Linked DNA regions of Pseudophaeobacter arcticus DSM 23566. The protein of the gene in region 1 interacts with the protein of each later gene in a pairwise test. Links are inferred from orthologs where the notes say so. Each region holds a gene or a part of one and is shown on either strand. Other genes may lie near its edges. The genes, in order: recO and recR.

Region 1 (8,483 bases):
CTGGTCGAGGCCCACCGTGGCATCACCGAAGGCGTGGAGCGCATTCTCGAAGGTCTCGCGGATGTGGCCCAGGGCCGGACCGTGGCCCTGGTGATCAACAAGATCGACCGGGTGCAATCCGAGGTGCTGCTTGGCCTTACCAAGGGCCTGAACGATCGCTTTGATTTTGCCGAAACCTTTTTGATCTCTGCCGAGCGTGGCCACGGGGTCGAGGTGCTGCGCAGCTGGCTGGCCAAGACGCTCCCCGAAGGTCCCTGGCTGTATCCCGAAGACCAGATCGCCGACCTGCCAATGCGGATGATCGCAGCAGAAATCACCCGTGAAAAGCTGACCCTGCGTTTGCACCAGGAGCTGCCCTACCAGATGACGGTCGAGACCGAAAACTGGGAAGAGCGCAAAGATGGCTCCGCCAAGATCGACCAGGTGATCTATGTGGTTCGCGATGGTCACAAAGGCATCGTTCTGGGCAAGCGCGGCGAAACCATCAAGGCGGTTTCGCAGGCCTCCCGCGAAGAGCTGACTGAGTTCCTGGGCCGCAAGGTGCATCTGTTCCTGCAGGTCAAAGTGCGCCCCAACTGGCTGGAAGAGGCCGAGCGCTACTCGGAAATGGGACTGGACTTCAAAGACGGCAACTAGGCGGGGCGCGCTCTGCACAGGGCGCGTACCACCCTTCATCTTTCCCTAAATATCTCCGCCGGAGGCTCCGGCGGCTGCCACAGATGCGGCGGCCTGCGGCGGGGATCACACCAGAGGCCCCGCAATGCCCCGACTGACCGCCCGTTTCTGGGTTGATGCCTATCTTGCACGTCTGCGGTTTCAGGAGATCCCTGGATTTGTCACTGCCCATGGCGATGACACCGCAGGCGCGGTGCTGGTCAAACTGAACACTCTGGACGGGCAGGCGCAGTCGTTTCACCGCTCCTACGATCTGATGAGCGGCGCGCGCAAATGGATTGAACATGCCAGCGGCGTCGAGGCCGATGTTGACGCCGCGATCCGGCGGCAGCAGGAATTTGATCCGGATCTCTGGGTGATCGAGGTCGAGGACCGCGCCGGCCGTCATCTGCTGGATGAACCGGGGCTGGAATAAGCCCAGTTTTGAATAAACCCGGTCTTGAATAAATCCGGTCTGGGCGCCCATCTGTCAAAGGCGATGGCGGGGCTTGCTGTTGCTCTGCTGTTCGGGTCTGATGGCCTGGGCTGGATCCGTCGGGGCCGGATCGCGCAACCAGGGGAGAACAGCAGTGGAATGGCGTGATCATGGCATTTTACTGTCCAGCCGTCGCCATGGGGAAACGGCAGTGATCATTGATGTCTTTACCGAGGCCCATGGCCGCCACGCCGGTATTGTGCATGGCGGTGCCAGCCGCAAAAAGGCGCCGGTGCTGCAACCGGGGGCGCAGCTGGATCTGTTGTGGCGGGCCCGGCTGGAGGATCACCTGGGCAGCTATCAGGCCGAACCGCTGCGCAGCCGTGCGGCTGCGGCCTTTTCTGGTCGTATGGCGCTGGCGGGGCTCAATGCGGTGACGGCTCTGTTGGGGTTTTGCCTGCCCGAGCGCGAAGCCTACCCGGACCTTTACAAACAGTCCGAGCAATTGCTGGATCTTCTGGAGCAGGCCGAGCTCTGGCCCCTGGCCTATCTGCGCTGGGAAATGGCCCTGCTCAAGGAGATGGGGTTTGGGCTTGATCTCAGCGCCTGCGCGGTGTCCGGGCGCAATGAGGATCTGGCCTATATCTCGCCAAGGACGGGGCGGGCGGTGTCTGTGCAGGAGGCCGGGCAATGGGTCGACCGCCTGTTGCCGCTGCCGCCGGTCCTGCGCGGGATAGGCAATGCCGCGGATCATGAGGTGGCGCAGGGGCTGCAGACCACCGGGTTTTTTCTGTCAGAGCGGCTGGCGCCCAGTCTGGGGAACCAACCGCTGCCCCAGGCCCGCAGCAGGTTTATTGACGCATTCATGCGCCGATTGCCGGGCAGTTGAAGCTTTATAGGCGCGCCAGGTCAGGAAACGGCGCTGCTGGGCGGGGCCACCCCTAGCCCGGCTCTCTTCTTGTCGACTGCCGGGGTTATTCCGGCTGTGTTGCCCCTGTGATCAGGTCCACAATCCGGGTGGCAATTGCATCGCTTCCCTTGACCGAGGGGTGGATCATATCAAAGGCGTGGTAGCTGCGATCCCCATGCGGCACCAGATCGGCCAGAGACAGGAAATAGACGCCGTCGTCACGGGCCGCCATCCGGGCTGCGCGCCGATCCAGCTCTTCGCCTTCGTCCTTGCAGTATTCAATGGGAGAGCCGAGTCCGGGGCTGCGCAGATAGCCGGTGTAGATCACCTTTGCCCCCTTGTTGCGCAACCGGGTCACAAGGTCAGGAATTGCGCCGCTGCTGCCATCCCCGGAGGCCAGCCGGTCCATCTTGCGCCGACATGCGGTGCAGCCACAGCCCAGCCACAGATCATTGCCGCCGCCATTCAGCACCACCCAGTCCCAATCGCCTGCACCCTTGGGCATTTGTTTGGGAATACTCAATCCGGCTGCCCCACTGACGGGCAGGCGATAGATCATTCGTGCCGCAGAAACCGAGCGATCCGTGACCTCGACCTGCAGACGTTTCTCCATCACGTCTGAGACCGCGCGCTGGGACGTGCCATTCCAGGCCATCAGCGAATCGCCCATCACCAGAACCCCGCTTTTGGGGTTCTGGGGCGCGCGCTCACCACAGCCGGAAAGGGCAAGCATGGCACAGAAAATATAGAATAACCGAGACAGAAATTGAGGCATGGGCACGGGGCTCACTTGGGTTGGAACTGAGGTTCTGAATGCAATCGCACCGGGTGTCGTTAACCAATAAAAAGCATCAAGGCAGAGGGTAAGGCAAAGCCGGGGCATTTTGGGGGCAGCAGGCCTGATGTGGAGATCGCGTCGAAGAGGCGCCAGGAACAAAAATGCCCGACCAATGGCCGGGCATTTTCAGGGGTCTTGCAGCAAAGGGGTCAGGCCAGCAGGCGGCGCGCAATGACCTGTGCCTGAATTTCCGCAGCCCCTTCAAAGATATTCAGGATCCGTGCATCACAGAGCACCCGGCTGATTTTATACTCCAGCGCAAAACCATTGCCGCCATGGATCTGCAGGCCGTTGTCGGCGGCGGCCCAGGCAACACGGGCGCCCAGCAGTTTTGCCATGCCGGCTTCCAGATCGCAGCGATGGCCGTGATCCTTTTCCCAGGCGGAAAAATAGGTCAGCTGACGCGCGACCATGATCTCGACCGCCATCATCGCCAGCTTGCCAGAGACGCGGGGGAAGTTGATCAGGCTCTTGCCGAACTGTTTGCGGTCCTGGGCGTATTGCATGGCGATATCCAGCGCCGACTGGGCCACGCCGATGGCGCGGGCCGCCGTCTGGATCCGGGCGCTCTCAAAGGTCTCCATCAGCTGTTTAAAGCCCTTGCCTTCGACACCGCCCAGCAGGTTTGCCTGTTTCACGGCAAATCCGTCAAAGGCCAGTTCGTATTCTTTCATGCCGCGATAGCCCAGAACTTCGATCTCGCCGCCAGTCATGCCGGGGGTGGGGAAGGGCTCCGCATCGGTGCCGGGGGTTTTTTCCGCCAGGAACATCGACAGGCCTCGGTGATCGGTGGTGTCGGGGTCGGTGCGCGCCAGCAGGGTCATCACATGGGTGCGGGCCGCATGGGTGATCCAGGTCTTGTTGCCGGTGACCTCATAGTCGCCCGCCGCGTTTTTCACCGCACGGGTGCGCAACGAGCCAAGGTCGGAACCGGTGTTTGGCTCGGTGAAAACAGCCGTCGGCAGGATCTCGGCGCTGGCGATCTTGGGCAGCCACTGCTCTTTCTGCTCATCCGTGCCACCACAAAGGATCAGCTCAGCAGCGATTTCCGAGCGGGTGGCAAGAGAGCCCACACCGATGTAGCCACGCGACAGCTCTTCGGAGACCACAACCATCGAGGCCTTGGAGAGGCCAAAGCCGCCAAATTCTTCCGGGATGGTCAGGCCAAAGACGCCCATCTCGGCCAGCTCTTCGATGACCTCCATCGGGATCAGCTCATCCTTCAGGTGCCAGTCGTGGGCGTGGGGCTCGACCTTGTCCGAGGCATAGCGGCGGAACTGATCGCGGATCATTTCCAGCTCTTCTTCCAGACCCGAGGCGCCAAACATGGTGGCCCCGGCCTGCTCTTGCATCATTTCGGCCAGACGGCTGCGTGCGGCCTGGGTATTGCCAGCCTCGGTGAGGGTCACAACAGCCTCGGTGCGCAGTGCGGTCCAGGCCTCCTGACCAAGGCCAAGATCCTGAAGGCGCAGAATTTCACCCTGGTTCATCTGGATGCCGCCCTGAACCTGCGCCAGATATTCGCCAAAGGCGATCTGGTGGATCAGCTGTTCCATCTCGCCAAAGGCGCCATCGCTTTGCAGTTTGTCGGCCCAGTGCTGCATCTGGCGCAGCGAGTAGACATAGGTGGCAAGCCAGGACAGCCCGTGCGCGGCGGTCTGGTTTTCTTCGATCAGCTGGCCCGAAACACGGCCCTCTTGGGTGACCAGATTGCGCACCGCAGTCCGGGCGGCCTCCAGGGTCGCTTCGAGGGGAGCAATTGCTGCGCCGGTGAGTGTCAGCAGATCGGGGAGCACAATCGGTTTCATTTGCAGGTCCTGTCCGTCATGAGCCATTGAATCACGTCCTTCTTTGGTCGCTAAGGTGGTAAATCACTTTGCAGGTGCAGCGCAACAAAAATACGCCGCACTGCGGCAAAATGATAAAAAGTTGCGTGACGGAAATTTACGCTGCACCGTGGTTCTCTCTGCGCCAATGGGATGATAGGGCAGGGGCATGGACCAGTTTTTCTCGCTTCTCTCTGCCACTGATTTGGCCTTTGCCTTTGCTATTGCCCTGCTTGCAGGCACGGTAAAGGGCATGGTGGGTTTTGCCCTGCCGATGATTCTGGTCTCGGGGTTGAGCCTGTTTATCGCACCCGAGCTGGCGCTGGCGGGGCTGATCCTGCCAACCCTGGTGACCAACTGGATGCAGGCGTTGCGACAGGGGGGCGGGGCGGCCTTTGCCTCGCTGCAACGGTTTCGCCTGTTCCTGCTGGCCGGGCTGGTCTTTTTGCTGCTCAGCGCCCAGATGGTACGGGTGCTGCCACAGCAGGTGATGTTCCTGGCCATTGGTGCGCCGGTGACCCTGTTTGTATTATTGCAGCTGTTGGGGGTGCCCCTGACCCTGGCCAAGCCGACACCACGGGTTGAGGTCATGGTTGGCGCCTTTGCCGGGTTGATCGGCGGTGTTTCCGGCGTCTGGGGGCCACCCACGGTGGCCTATCTGACGGCGCTGGGAACCGAAAAAAGCGAACAGATCCGGGTGCAGGGGGTGATCTACGGCATGGGCGCCTTTGCCCTGTTGTTTGCCCATATGGGGTCGGGTGTGATGCGCATCGAGACCCTGCCGTTTTCGATCCTGCTGATTGTCCCGGCAGTGCTGGGCATGTGGATTGGCGGCATGTTGCATGACCGCATTGATCAAAGAGTTTTTAAGCAAGCCACGTTAATTGTTCTGCTTCTGGCCGGGCTCAATCTGTTGCGTCGCGGGTTGATGTTGTAGGCTGGCCGTGTTGGCCGACAGGCCGGTCTGGCAGGCAGGGGTAACCAAGGAACACTAAAAGCGCAATGCAGCGGATGAATGCAGAACGACTGGCTTCGGGCACAATCCTGATTGCCGTGTTGGTGCTGGGCCTGAAACTGGTGGCCTGGTGGCTGACGGATTCGGTGGCACTGCTGTCGGACGCGCTGGAGTCGTTTGTCAATGTTGGCGGTGCGGTGATGGCCTGGATGGCGGTGCACTACGCCAAAAAGCCCGCAGATGTCGGCCATCCCTTTGGCCACTATAAGGCCGAGTATTTCTCGGCTGTTCTCGAAGGTATCATGATCATCATCGCAGCGCTGCTGATTGTTCAGCAGTCGGTGCAGGCGCTCGGCAATCTAAGCGAGACGGCAGAGTGGGGCCGCGCCGGGCTGCTGGTCAACGGGGCTGCCCTGGTGTTGAACCTGCTTTGGGCGCGGCTGCTGATCACCCGGGGCGGGGCGCTCAACTCTCCGGCGCTGATCGCCGGCGGGCGCCACCTGATGAGCGATGTCTGGACCTCGGTTGGGGTTTTATTCGGGCTGGTGCTGGCGATGGTGACCGGATGGGCCATATTAGACCCGCTTTTGGCGCTCTTGGTGGCGGTAAATATCCTGCGCGAAGGCTACGGCGTTGTTGCCTCCTCGGTGAATGGGTTGATGGATTCCGCCGCCCCCGAGGAAGAGCGGGCCCGGATCGAAGAGGTGTTGCATCACGCGGCTGCGGGGGCTTTGCAGGTGCATGGGCTGAAAACCCGCCGTGCCGGTGTCGCCCTGTTTGTCGAATGCCACATGGTGGTGGAGGGCACGATGACGGTGCAGGCCTCTCACACGATCTGTGACCGCATCGAAGAGCGCATCCAGACCAGCTTTCCAGAGGCGCAGGTCACCATTCACGTGGAACCCGAACATAAGCTGGAACCATCGGGCATCGCCCCGGTGTAGGGCGGCCTGTGAAGCGTTTGCATTTTGCCGCGCGCTCCCGTTTAACCGCCCCATAGAGAGTGGCAGTCACGGGAGTTGGGCGCGATGGCGATGGAATGGGACAGGTTGTTGAATGCGGGGCGTCTGTGCCGCCCGGAGTATACCGAGGACCCTGGCCGTCCGGCCTATGTGCAGGACTATGATCGCATCCTGTTCTCAGAGCCTTTTCGTCGGTTGGCGCAAAAGACCCAGGTGCATCCGCTCTATGAGCATGACCATGTGCACCACCGGATGATCCACTCGCTGGAGACAGCCAGTGCCGGGCGCTCGCTAGGTGTGCTGGCGGGGCAGGCGATGCTGGAGCAGGGCCATATCACCGAGGCGCAGCGCGAGGTGATTGCCGGCACGGTTCAGGCGGCCTGTCTGGTGCATGACATCGGCAATCCGCCCTTTGGTCATTCCGGCGAGGACAGCATTGGCCAGTGGTTTGCGACGCAGTTTCAGACGGGGAACGGCGTTGCCAGAGCGGTGCCAGCGGCCCGGCAGGCGGAGTTTGAGGCCTTTGAGGGCAATGCCCAGGGCTTTCGCATCGCGGCGGCCCTGGAAATGGCGCGGCGCGACGGCGGCATGCGCCTGTCCTATGCGACCCTTGCGGCATTTATGAAATACCCCTGCACCGCCGAGGCACAGAAACTGGCGCGGCAGGGCAGCAACGGGAGCTATGTGGGGCTCAAGAAATTTGGTGTCTTTGGGTCAGAGGCGGCATTGTTTGCCGAGGTGGCCGAGGCAACAGGGCTGCGCAGTGACGGCGCCGGGCCGGGCAAATACTGGCGGCGCCACCCGCTGGCCTTCCTTGTCGAAGCGGCGGATGACATCTGCTATCGGATCCTGGATCTGGAAGACGCCGCCACGGTGGGCGATCTCGGCACCGGCCAGGTCATCGACTGTCTGGAAATGATTGCAGGTAAGCCGAACCGGGCGGATGACGCGGCGATGACAGCGCGCGAAATTGTGGCGATGCGCCGGGCCAGCGCCATCCATCAGGCGATCATAGCTGCGGTTGCCGCCTTTATGGACAATTACGATGCCATTATGGCTGGTGAGTTCAACGAAGGTCTGATGGAGGTCTCCTCAAAGGCGGAGGCCTTTGACCAGATGAAAGAGATTTCAAACGCACGGATCTTTACGGCGCGGCGCAAGACCGAGCTGGAGATTGCCGGGCGTCAGGTGATCTTTGCGGTGCTGGAGCATTTTCACGGGCTTTATGGCGATCTGCGCGCCTGTGATTGGGATGTGGAGAGGTTTCTGGCCGACCATGGGTATTGGGCCAAATTGGTGCGGGCGGTAGATCTGGACCTGCGCGGCATTACGGACGAATATTCGGCGATGCATAGCCTGGCGGATTTTGTCTCCGGCATGACCGACCGCTATGCGGTGAAGGTGCGGGACATGGTGGCAGGGCGGATCTGAAACCGCCTCCAAATCAGAGTATTCAGACCCAAAAAAACCCGGCCAGTGGCCGGGTTTTCCATTTCTGCGGTGACACCGGGCCTTAGCTGATCGCGGCGGCTTTTACGTCTTCGTCGATAAAGGGCAGATACTGCTCGAAGTTGTTGGCGAACATTTCAACCAGTTTGGCGGCCTGTTTGTCATAGGCGGCCTGATCGTCCCAGGTGCGGCGCGGGTCCAGCAGGACTTCGGCAACGCCGGGCACCGAAACAGGTACGTCAAAGCCAAAGTTGCTGTCTTTGCGGAACTCGACCTCGGCCAGGCTGCCTTCGAGTGCGGCCGTCAGCAGCCCGCGTGTGGCGCGGATCGGCATCCGCGAGCCAACGCCGTAGGCGCCACCGGTCCAACCGGTGTTGACCAACCAGCAGGTTGCCCCATGCTGGGCGATCTTTTCACGCAGCAGGTTTCCGTAGACTTCGGGGCGGCGTGGCA
Region 2 (8,283 bases), 960 kb from region 1 along the record:
AGGAGCTCGCCGCTGAAGTCGAAGCCGAGGCCCTGCCAGAGGTGGAAGACGAATGGGATCCCTTTGAAGAAGACTAACCCTGTCTGCCACCTCCTGCCGCAGCGCAGATCTACGCTACGGCAAGGGCAGGCCTGGTGAATGCCCCAAAATGCGTCAGTTTTTCAGCAGCTCAGCGGTTGAAACAACCCGCGCATAGCTCATGGCTAAGGGCGCCATAAAGGCCGCATGAACCTGCTGGGCGCTCAGCTCAACGCCGCCAAACGCCATGGCCCGTGCGGCACAGGCATCTTCTGCCAGGGTGATGTCAAAGCCAAGATCACGCCCCGCCCGTGCTGTGGCATCAATGCACATCTGGCTCATGGCGCCACAGAGGGTCAGTGCCTCAATCCCGGCCTCTTGCAACAGGTCCGACAGGCCCGTGTCGAGAAAACTATTGGGCCGCGCCTTGGTCAAAATCGGCTCATCTGCGGTGGGGGCAACCGCGCTGTGAATTTCTGCCCCGCGGCTGCCCGGACGAAAGAACGGAGCCTCAGCCGAAGGGTTTTCATGGCGAATATGAACCACCATCTGGCCAGCCTCACGCGCTGCGGCAAGCAGAGACGCGGCATTTTCAGCCGCCTGCTCCATCGCATGCAGCTCCCAGTCCCCGCCTGGGAAATAGTCGTTCTGAATGTCCACCAACAACAATGCAGTCTTGCTCATCTTGAGCCTCCTTTTGATATCATGACCTCAGTAATGCCAGGGCTTGACTGCAGAACACATTGGCGCGTACGACAATAGATATGCAGGAACGGCCAAATATCTCACTTGCGCTGGTTGATTATCCCGGGGTGCAGAAATCCGCGCTTTGGGGGCTGGCGGATCTGTTTTCACTGGTGCCGCGCCTGGCCCCGGATGTGCCAGGGCCAGAAATCACCCTGGTGACCGCCGCGACCCCACCCGACAGGGACTTCACAGCCTTTGTGTTTCCGCCATCTCTGGAGCAGCAGCGGGGCACCCCGGGCGACCCGCTTGCCGACTGGGCGCACTCCCAGCACCGCAGAGGGGCGATTGCCTGTTCGGTCTGCGCCGGCGCCTTTTGGCTGGGGGCCGCAGGCCTGTTGCAGGGACGCCCCGCCACCACCCACTGGGCATTGGAGCAGGAATTTCAGACCAGGTTTCCACAGGTGGACCTGCAGGCAGAAGAGATCCTGATTGATGATCACGATGTGATCACCGCCGGCGGGCTTATGGCCTGGCTGGATCTGGGCCTTCACCTCGTCGGGCTATGGTACGGGCCAGGCATGGTGTCAAAACTGTCGCGGCATCTTCTGGTCGACCCGGCGGGGCGGGCGCAGCGGCATTACTCCAGCTTTCGCCCCAACCGCAGCCATGGCAACAGCGGCATCCTGAAGGCCCAGCGCCACATGGAGCAACATCTTGCCACGCCCCTGGCCAGCGCCGACCTGGCACAGGTTGCCGGCATGAGCCTGCGCAGTTTCAGCCGCCATTTTGACCGCGCCACCGGCTATACGCCAGCGGCATATCTTCAAAGTCTGCGCATTGAAAAGGCCCGCAACCGGCTGGAGCAAAGCACAGCCACGGTTGCAGAGATTTCCTGGGCCGTCGGCTATGCGGATCTGCCTGCCTTTTCGCGCGCCTTCAAATCGGTCACGGGCCTCACCCCCGGCGCCTATCGCGACCGGTTTCGCATCGCGCCACAGTCTCGCAAGCCATAGATCGAGAGCTTACCCTTGTGCGCGTGGCCCTGGCTTCGTATTTAGAACCCAACAGAACTTTTAGGAGAGATCCAATGCTCAAAGGCCTCGGCGGTCTTGGCGACATGGCCAAGATGATGAAATCGGCACAGGAACTGCAGACCAAAATGGCAGAGATGCAGGAAGAGCTGCACAATGTCATGGTGGTTGGCGAAGCAGGGGCCGGCTTGGTCAAGGCCACGGCCTCGGCCAAGGGGGAGCTGAAAGAGCTCGACATTGATCCGTCGATCTTTTCCGGTGATGACAAGGAAGTTGTCGAGGACCTGATCCTGGCGGCGATCAAGGATGCCCAGTCCAAGGCGGCGCTGAAGGCACAGGAAGAAATGAAAAACCTGACCGAGAGCATGGGCCTGCCCAAGGATATCAAGCTGCCTTTCTAACAGCGCAGCACATGATCGAACCTGAAAAGGCGCCCCCAAGGGGGCGCCTTTTTATGTGTCTGCAGCTTTGGCTCTTTGGTCTTTCGCCAATGCCAAAAGAAAAACGCGGCCCCCAAAAGGAGACCGCGTTTTCAGAATTCTGGCTCGGAAAAGGCTTACGCCAGTTCGAGGTTCACAGCGGACTCACGACCGTCGCGGCCGGGTTCGATGTCAAAAGTCACTTTCTGGTTGTCGGCCAGACCGGTCAGACCGGAACGCTCAACAGCAGAAATGTGAACAAATACGTCTTTGCTGCCGCCATCGGGTGCAATGAAGCCGAAGCCTTTGGTCGAGTTAAACCATTTTACGGTGCCTGAAGCCATGTCCGTAATCTCCTATTAAATGCTGCCCGCGTTGGTGCGGCAGCCCGGCGTGGTAGGTCTGGATCGAAGACTGAACGCCGTAAACGGGAGACAGTGGGTCGAAAAAGAAAAACGTTAGCAGTGCCTATATGCGCGGAGGTTGATTTTTTTTCAAGGGTGAATATACGTTCAAGGCTGGTTAGCACCTATGCAAACAGACAGGGGAGGTGGTCAGGGGCAGCCCCCATCGCGCCGAAACCCCAGAAAATCAGCGTTTGCGCCCAGCCCGCTGCATTCTGCCCTGCCCCGTCGCTGTTCATTCACCAACCCGCCCGCAGCCAATGGTGCCCAGGTTTTTTTTGGCCTTTGACGCAAATAGCGGGAAACTGCCTGGCTGAAACACATGATGCCAGGGCTTTTAGGGGTTTTTCGGGGCCTGGCCGCCCCCCGTCGCCAGCTTGATTCGAAATCCTGTTTCGGCAAATTGCCCACCCCGCCCCTGGTGGACGAGGCCGGCCCCGGAAACAAAGCCCAGGCAGTTGGGCCATGGGCCTTGCAGCGCCCGGGTGCTTTGCGCCTATATGTACCAATCGCAAAGGACCCAAGACATGAACGACGACAGCATCAGCGAGATCGAGCATTTGATTGCCCTGATGGCAAAACTCCCCGGCATGGGGCCGCGTTCGGCCCGTCGGGCGGTGCTGCATCTTATCCGCAAACGGGCGCTGCTGCTTACCCCGCTTGCCGAAAGTCTGGGACAGGTGGCGACCAGTGCCCGCGAATGCCTGAACTGCGGCAATGTCGGCACCCGTGACATTTGCGGGATCTGCACCGATGAGAGGCGCGCCAATGGAGAGATCTGCGTGGTCGAAACCGTCTCGGATCTTTGGGCGATGGAGCGGGCCGCGAGCTTTAAGGGCCGGTATCACGTGTTGGGCGGCACCCTGTCAGCGCTGGATGCCATTGGCCCCGAAGACCTGCGCATCCCGCGACTGGTGGACCGGGTCGCCAGCGAAGGGGTGCGCGAGGTCATTTTGGCACTCAACGCCACCATCGACGGCCAGACCACAGCCCATTACATCGCCGACCAGCTGGAGGATCAGGTGCAGCTCACCACGCTGGCACAGGGCGTACCAATTGGCGGTGAGCTGGACTACCTGGATGACGGTACAATCATTGCCGCTCTCAAAGCCCGCAAACAGCTCTGAGGTCAAAATCGCGACGACAATTACCGATGTGACTGGTTGCCTCCGCCTCCTCCGTCCGCTTCCTCCGGCAGGCGACCCTGTCTGGGCATCAGCCGTAAAACTGCCGTAAGGCCTGCGTCACCAGGTCCAGCCCTGCGTCGCTGACATCACGGTGCAACACCAATCGGATCGGCCCCGTTTCACCGGCGCCAATTACCACGCCGCTCTCGGCCAAATGCGCCTGAAGGTCGGTGTTTCGCCCGTCGCCGGGGGTAAAGAACACCATGTTGCTGGCCTGGGTTACCGCGCCACATTCCAGGCTCCGAAGGGTTGCAGCCAGCGCTGCGGCCCTCGCGTGGTCTTCGCTCAGACGGGCAACATTGTGGTCCAGCGCATAAAGCCCCGCAGCCGCCAATAGACCAGACTGCCGCATGCCACCGCCCAGCATCTTGCGCCAGCGGCGCGCCTTGCGGATCAGATCCCTGGGGCCCACCAGAACCGACCCCGCCGGCGTGCCAAGACCTTTGGAGAGGCAAATCGAAATGGTGTCAGGGATCCGCGCCAGATCCTGCTCTGCACATCCCAGTTCCGCGATCGCGTTAAAAAACCGGGCCCCGTCCAGATGAACCGCCAGCCCGGCCTGGCGCGCAGTGTCGGCGGCGGCTTGGGTCTGCGCCAACGAGACAGCCTGGCCGTTATGGGTGTTCTCCAGCGACAGCAACCGGCTGATTGCCATGTGGCTGTCATCGGGCTTTATCGCAGCGCCAATTGCATCCGGGTGCAAACTGCCATCCGCCTGGATCGGCAGCGGGCAAAGCGCAATACCGCCCAGCACCGAAGCCCCGGCGGCCTCGTATTTGTTCACATGGTAGTCAACGCCCACCAGGATCTCTTCACCGCGGCCACAATGGGCCAGCAGCGCTACCAGATTGCTTTGGGTTCCGGTGGGCAGCAATAGCCCTGCCTCTTTGCCCAGACGTTCGGCAAGCAGGGCCTCAAGCCGGTTGACGGACGGATCCTCGCCATAGACATCATCGCCAAGATCCGCCGCTGCAATTGCAGCCATCATGCCTGCATCGGGCCGGGTCACTGTATCGCTGCGCAAATCACACAGCGGCTGATTGCGCCCCAAACCGGGGGACGTGCCTGCATATTGGTTCACCTTGCGCTCTCCTGTAACTGGTCAGTGTGAAACTAGGGGCGGGCAGGCGCAAAAACAAAGAGATTATTGTTTCGGTCACAATGATCCCCCACAGGCGCAAGACATGCAAATCAGACATGCCAAAAAGGCCACACCCGGCGGGCATGGCCTTTGAAAGTCTATGTATCAGGGTAGATGATATTAGCCGCGTGGGTCGTCCGAATTGTCTTCGTCGTCCTCGTCATCCGCATCGGGAAGGTTAAAGAAACTATCCGCATCCGCCATCGGATTATTTGAGGGACGTTCATTGCCGCCACCCAGGGTAAAGCTTTCGAGACCTTCGATCCCGGCAGGCATCTTGGGCTCTGAATCCATACCCAGAGACTGCTCGGTGGAGACCAGCTTGCGGCGCTCGTCATCGTTCATCACGCCGCCTTCGGCGGCCTTCTTCGCGGCGGCCTTTTGCACAATCGCGTCCAGTTCGGACTGCTTGCACAGACCCAGAGCAACCGGGTCAATTGGCTGCATGTTGGAAATGTTCCAGTGGGTGCGCTCGCGGATCGACTGGATCGTCGGCTTGGTGGTGCCAACCAGTTTGGCAATCTGAGCATCCGACAGTTCGGGGTGGAACTTTACCAGCCAGAGAATCGAATTGGGCCGGTCCTGGCGCTTGGACAGGGGCGTGTAGCGCGGGCCACGGCGTTTTTCTTCGCCTGCAGCTGCGGCGTTGAATTTAAGCTTCAGCTTGTACAGCGGGCTGGCCTCGGCCTTGTCGATTTCATCCTGGGTCAGCTGATTGTTGGTCACCGGGTCAAAGCCTTTGACACCCGTAGCGACATCCCCATCCGCAATGCCCTGAATTTCCAACTCGTGCATGCCGACGAAATCCGCAATCTGCTTGAAGCTGATCGTTGTATTGTCCACCAGCCACACGGCGGTTGCCTTGGCCATCAATGGTTTTGCCATGTGCTCATCTCCTAAACTGCACCTTGTCCCAACATACAACTTCCCCGCCGCCTGAATTAGGCTGCCCCGGTGATTTGGGGTCGGTTTCCATTGTCGGGGAACTTCAGTCCTATATAGTCGCGCTGTTTTCATAAGGAAAGAGGCGATGCGCAGGTTCTTGTTCGCAGCTATTTTGGCTCTCACCGGGGGATTTGCCCCTGCCGCCTGGGCAGATGGCGAAAAATCAGGTGAGTTCGACTATTACGTATTGGCGCTCAGCTGGTCGCCCAACTGGTGTGAGATCGAAGGCGACGCCAAGAGATCCGATCAATGTGACCCGCGCCATGACCATGGCTGGACCCTGCACGGGCTCTGGCCGCAGTTTCATCGCGGCTGGCCCACATATTGCAACACCCCAGAGGCCCCGCCCCGGCGCAGTGATACAGCACAAATGGCTGATATCATGGGAACTCCCGGTCTTGCCTGGCACCAATGGAAGAAACACGGCAGCTGCTCTGGCCTCAGCGCGCAGGCCTATCTGGACCTGTCGCGCGCGGCCTATGACAGCATCAACCGGCCAGCGATCTTTCGCAAGCTGGAGCGCCCTGTGACCCTGCCTGCGACATTGGTGGAGCAGGCGTTTTTGCAAGCCAACCCGCAGTTTGATGCCGACAGCGTCACCGTGACCTGCCGCGATCATCACATCCAAGAGGTCCGCCTGTGCCTGTCGCGCGATATGCAGCCGGTGCCCTGTGGGCGCGATGTAATCAAGGATTGTTCGCTAAAGGATGCCCTTTTTACACCAGTTCGGTGACAGGAGAATCGGACCGGTCGTCACCTTTGCCCTACTCAATCTGGCTGCCCCTTGCGGCGTCAGGGGCTTGCTGTTTGCCCGGCCTGGCGCGTTGGTTTCTTTTGTACCAAAGCTGATATCTCGCACGCGCGCCCCTGTGGCAGGCCTGTGACCTGGGCTTGTGAAGGCCGGTAAACTGGATGTGATCACGCTATGTGCTAGATCTTGGTAATATGGGTCCTGTGCCGCATTGGCGCGGCTTTGCGGCATTCTTGATCCGGGCCCTCATATGGGATGAACGGGAGCACGCACATGGCACATACAATCGGAAATCCGCTCAGCTGGCTGGCACAGCATCTGGGCTTAACCTCGGCGCATGTCTCGGATTCGGTGGCACACCTGGGCAGCGATGAGACCACCGCCCACCCCGAGGTAAATCACCTGGAAATGTCGGACCTGCGGGCTGCGCTGAAGGCTGGGGTCAAGGATTTTGCCGCCTGCCGCAGCGATGCGATGTTTCTGATCCTGTGCTACCCGTTGATCGGCCTTGGCCTGGTGATCATGAGCCTGCACGTCAACATGCTGCCACTGATCTTTCCGATGATCCTGGGCTTTGCCCTGCTGGGCCCTGCGGCCTCTGTCGGGCTGTATATCATGTCGGCGCGCCGGGCTGCCGGTTTCACCCCGCGCTGGGGCGATGCCTTTGAGGTGCTGCGCTCTCCGGCGCTGCTGTCGGTTCTGACCCTTGGGTTTTACCTTGCAGCGCTGTTCACGGCTTGGCTGATGGTGGCGAATGCGATCTACAACCACACCCTCGGTCCCGAGGCGCCAAGTTCTCTCAGCTCTTTCCTGCTTTCCATCGTGCAACAGCCCGAGGGCTGGCAAATGGTCTTTTGGGGCGGGCTGATTGGCGCAGTCTTTGCCATCACTGCCCTGGCGGTCAGCCTCGTCTCCTTTCCGCTGCTGCTAGAGCGCAATGTCGGCCTGCCCATTGCCGTCACCACCTCGGCCAGACTGGTGCGGAAGAACCCACGCGTGACCCTGACCTGGGGGGCCTTTGTGGCGCTGGCGATTTTCCTCGGCTCCCTGCCTGCCTTTGCCGGGCTGGTGCTGGTGATTCCAATCCTGGGACATGCCAGTTGGCATCTCTATCGGCGCGCGGTGCGCTGAGACCCTCCTCCTCTTACGCTGCTGGGGACAGCCGAGGAGGTGTCGCCCGGGGCGCCCACCGGGTGGTGCCTGGCCGTCCCCACCGTCCCCCCGGGGTCAGGCGCGCTTTTCCAGCCTCCCGCAGGTTTCCCTGCGGTGCAACTGCGGGTGCAGCTGTCAGGCTAGGCGTCGGAAACTTTCAGAACGATCTTGCCGATATGGCCTGAGCTTTCCATCCGGGCATGGGCGGCGGCAGCTTCTTCCAGTGGGAATTCGCTGTCCATTACCGGCGCCAGTTTTCCGGCCTCAATCAGTGGCCAGACCACCTCGAACAGATCCTGAGCGATGCGCGCCTTTGCCAGATCGCTTTGCGGCCGCAGGGTGGACCCTGTCACCGTCAGGCGACGGGCCATGATCTGGGCAAAGTTCAGCTCGGCTTTGGGACCGGAGAGAAAGGCGATATGCACCATCCGGCCATCATCGGCGAGGGTTTTGATATTGCGGGGGATATACTCCCCACCCACCATGTCGAGGATCAGATCAGCACCGCCCTCGGCGCGCAGCACCTCAACAAAATCTTCGGTTTTGTA

What was found.
Region 2: the proteins of recO (region 1) and recR interact in binary tests that used the Escherichia coli proteins (3 or more experiments, as listed by UniProt). The link is inferred for Pseudophaeobacter arcticus DSM 23566 from one-to-one orthologs.

The regions. Positions count from the first base shown.
Region 1 is NZ_KI421507.1:4,179,344-4,187,826, forward strand. The notes cover bases 155-3,111. They hold recO (DNA repair protein RecO), read left to right. Parts: upstream 155-1,244; coding sequence 1,245-1,979; downstream 1,980-3,111. Other genes in these bases: era (GTPase Era), read left to right, coding at 155-636; ARCT_RS0124695 (DUF1491 family protein), read left to right, coding at 761-1,090; ARCT_RS0124710 (SGNH/GDSL hydrolase family protein), read right to left, coding at 2,065-2,733; ARCT_RS0124715 (acyl-CoA dehydrogenase family protein), read right to left, coding at 2,988-3,111. Outside these bases: more of era, read left to right, coding at 1-154; more of ARCT_RS0124715, read right to left, coding at 3,112-4,673; ARCT_RS0124720 (sulfite exporter TauE/SafE family protein), read left to right, coding at 4,834-5,601; ARCT_RS0124725 (cation diffusion facilitator family transporter), read left to right, coding at 5,667-6,563; dgt (dGTP triphosphohydrolase), read left to right, coding at 6,654-8,012; ARCT_RS0124735 (phosphoenolpyruvate carboxykinase), read right to left, coding at 8,095-8,483. UniProt on the Escherichia coli protein: Involved in DNA repair and RecF pathway recombination.
Region 2 is NZ_KI421507.1:3,221,793-3,230,075, forward strand. The notes cover bases 2,130-4,886. They hold recR (recombination mediator RecR), read left to right. Parts: upstream 2,130-3,086; coding sequence 3,087-3,686; downstream 3,687-4,886. Other genes in these bases: ARCT_RS0119920 (YbaB/EbfC family nucleoid-associated protein), read left to right, coding at 2,130-2,137; ARCT_RS0119925 (cold-shock protein), read right to left, coding at 2,293-2,499; ltaE (low-specificity L-threonine aldolase), read right to left, coding at 3,775-4,827. Also shown: ARCT_RS0119905 (DNA polymerase III subunit gamma/tau), read left to right, coding at 1-77; ARCT_RS0119910 (cysteine hydrolase family protein), read right to left, coding at 154-702; ARCT_RS0119915 (GlxA family transcriptional regulator), read left to right, coding at 783-1,718; more of ARCT_RS0119920, read left to right, coding at 1,793-2,129; ARCT_RS0119945 (DUF1013 domain-containing protein), read right to left, coding at 5,008-5,772; ARCT_RS0119950 (ribonuclease T2 family protein), read left to right, coding at 5,918-6,565; ARCT_RS0119955 (DUF2189 domain-containing protein), read left to right, coding at 6,857-7,714; ARCT_RS0119960 (NAD(P)H-quinone oxidoreductase), read right to left, coding at 7,876-8,283. UniProt on the Escherichia coli protein: May play a role in DNA repair. It seems to be involved in an RecBC-independent recombinational process of DNA repair. It may act with RecF and RecO.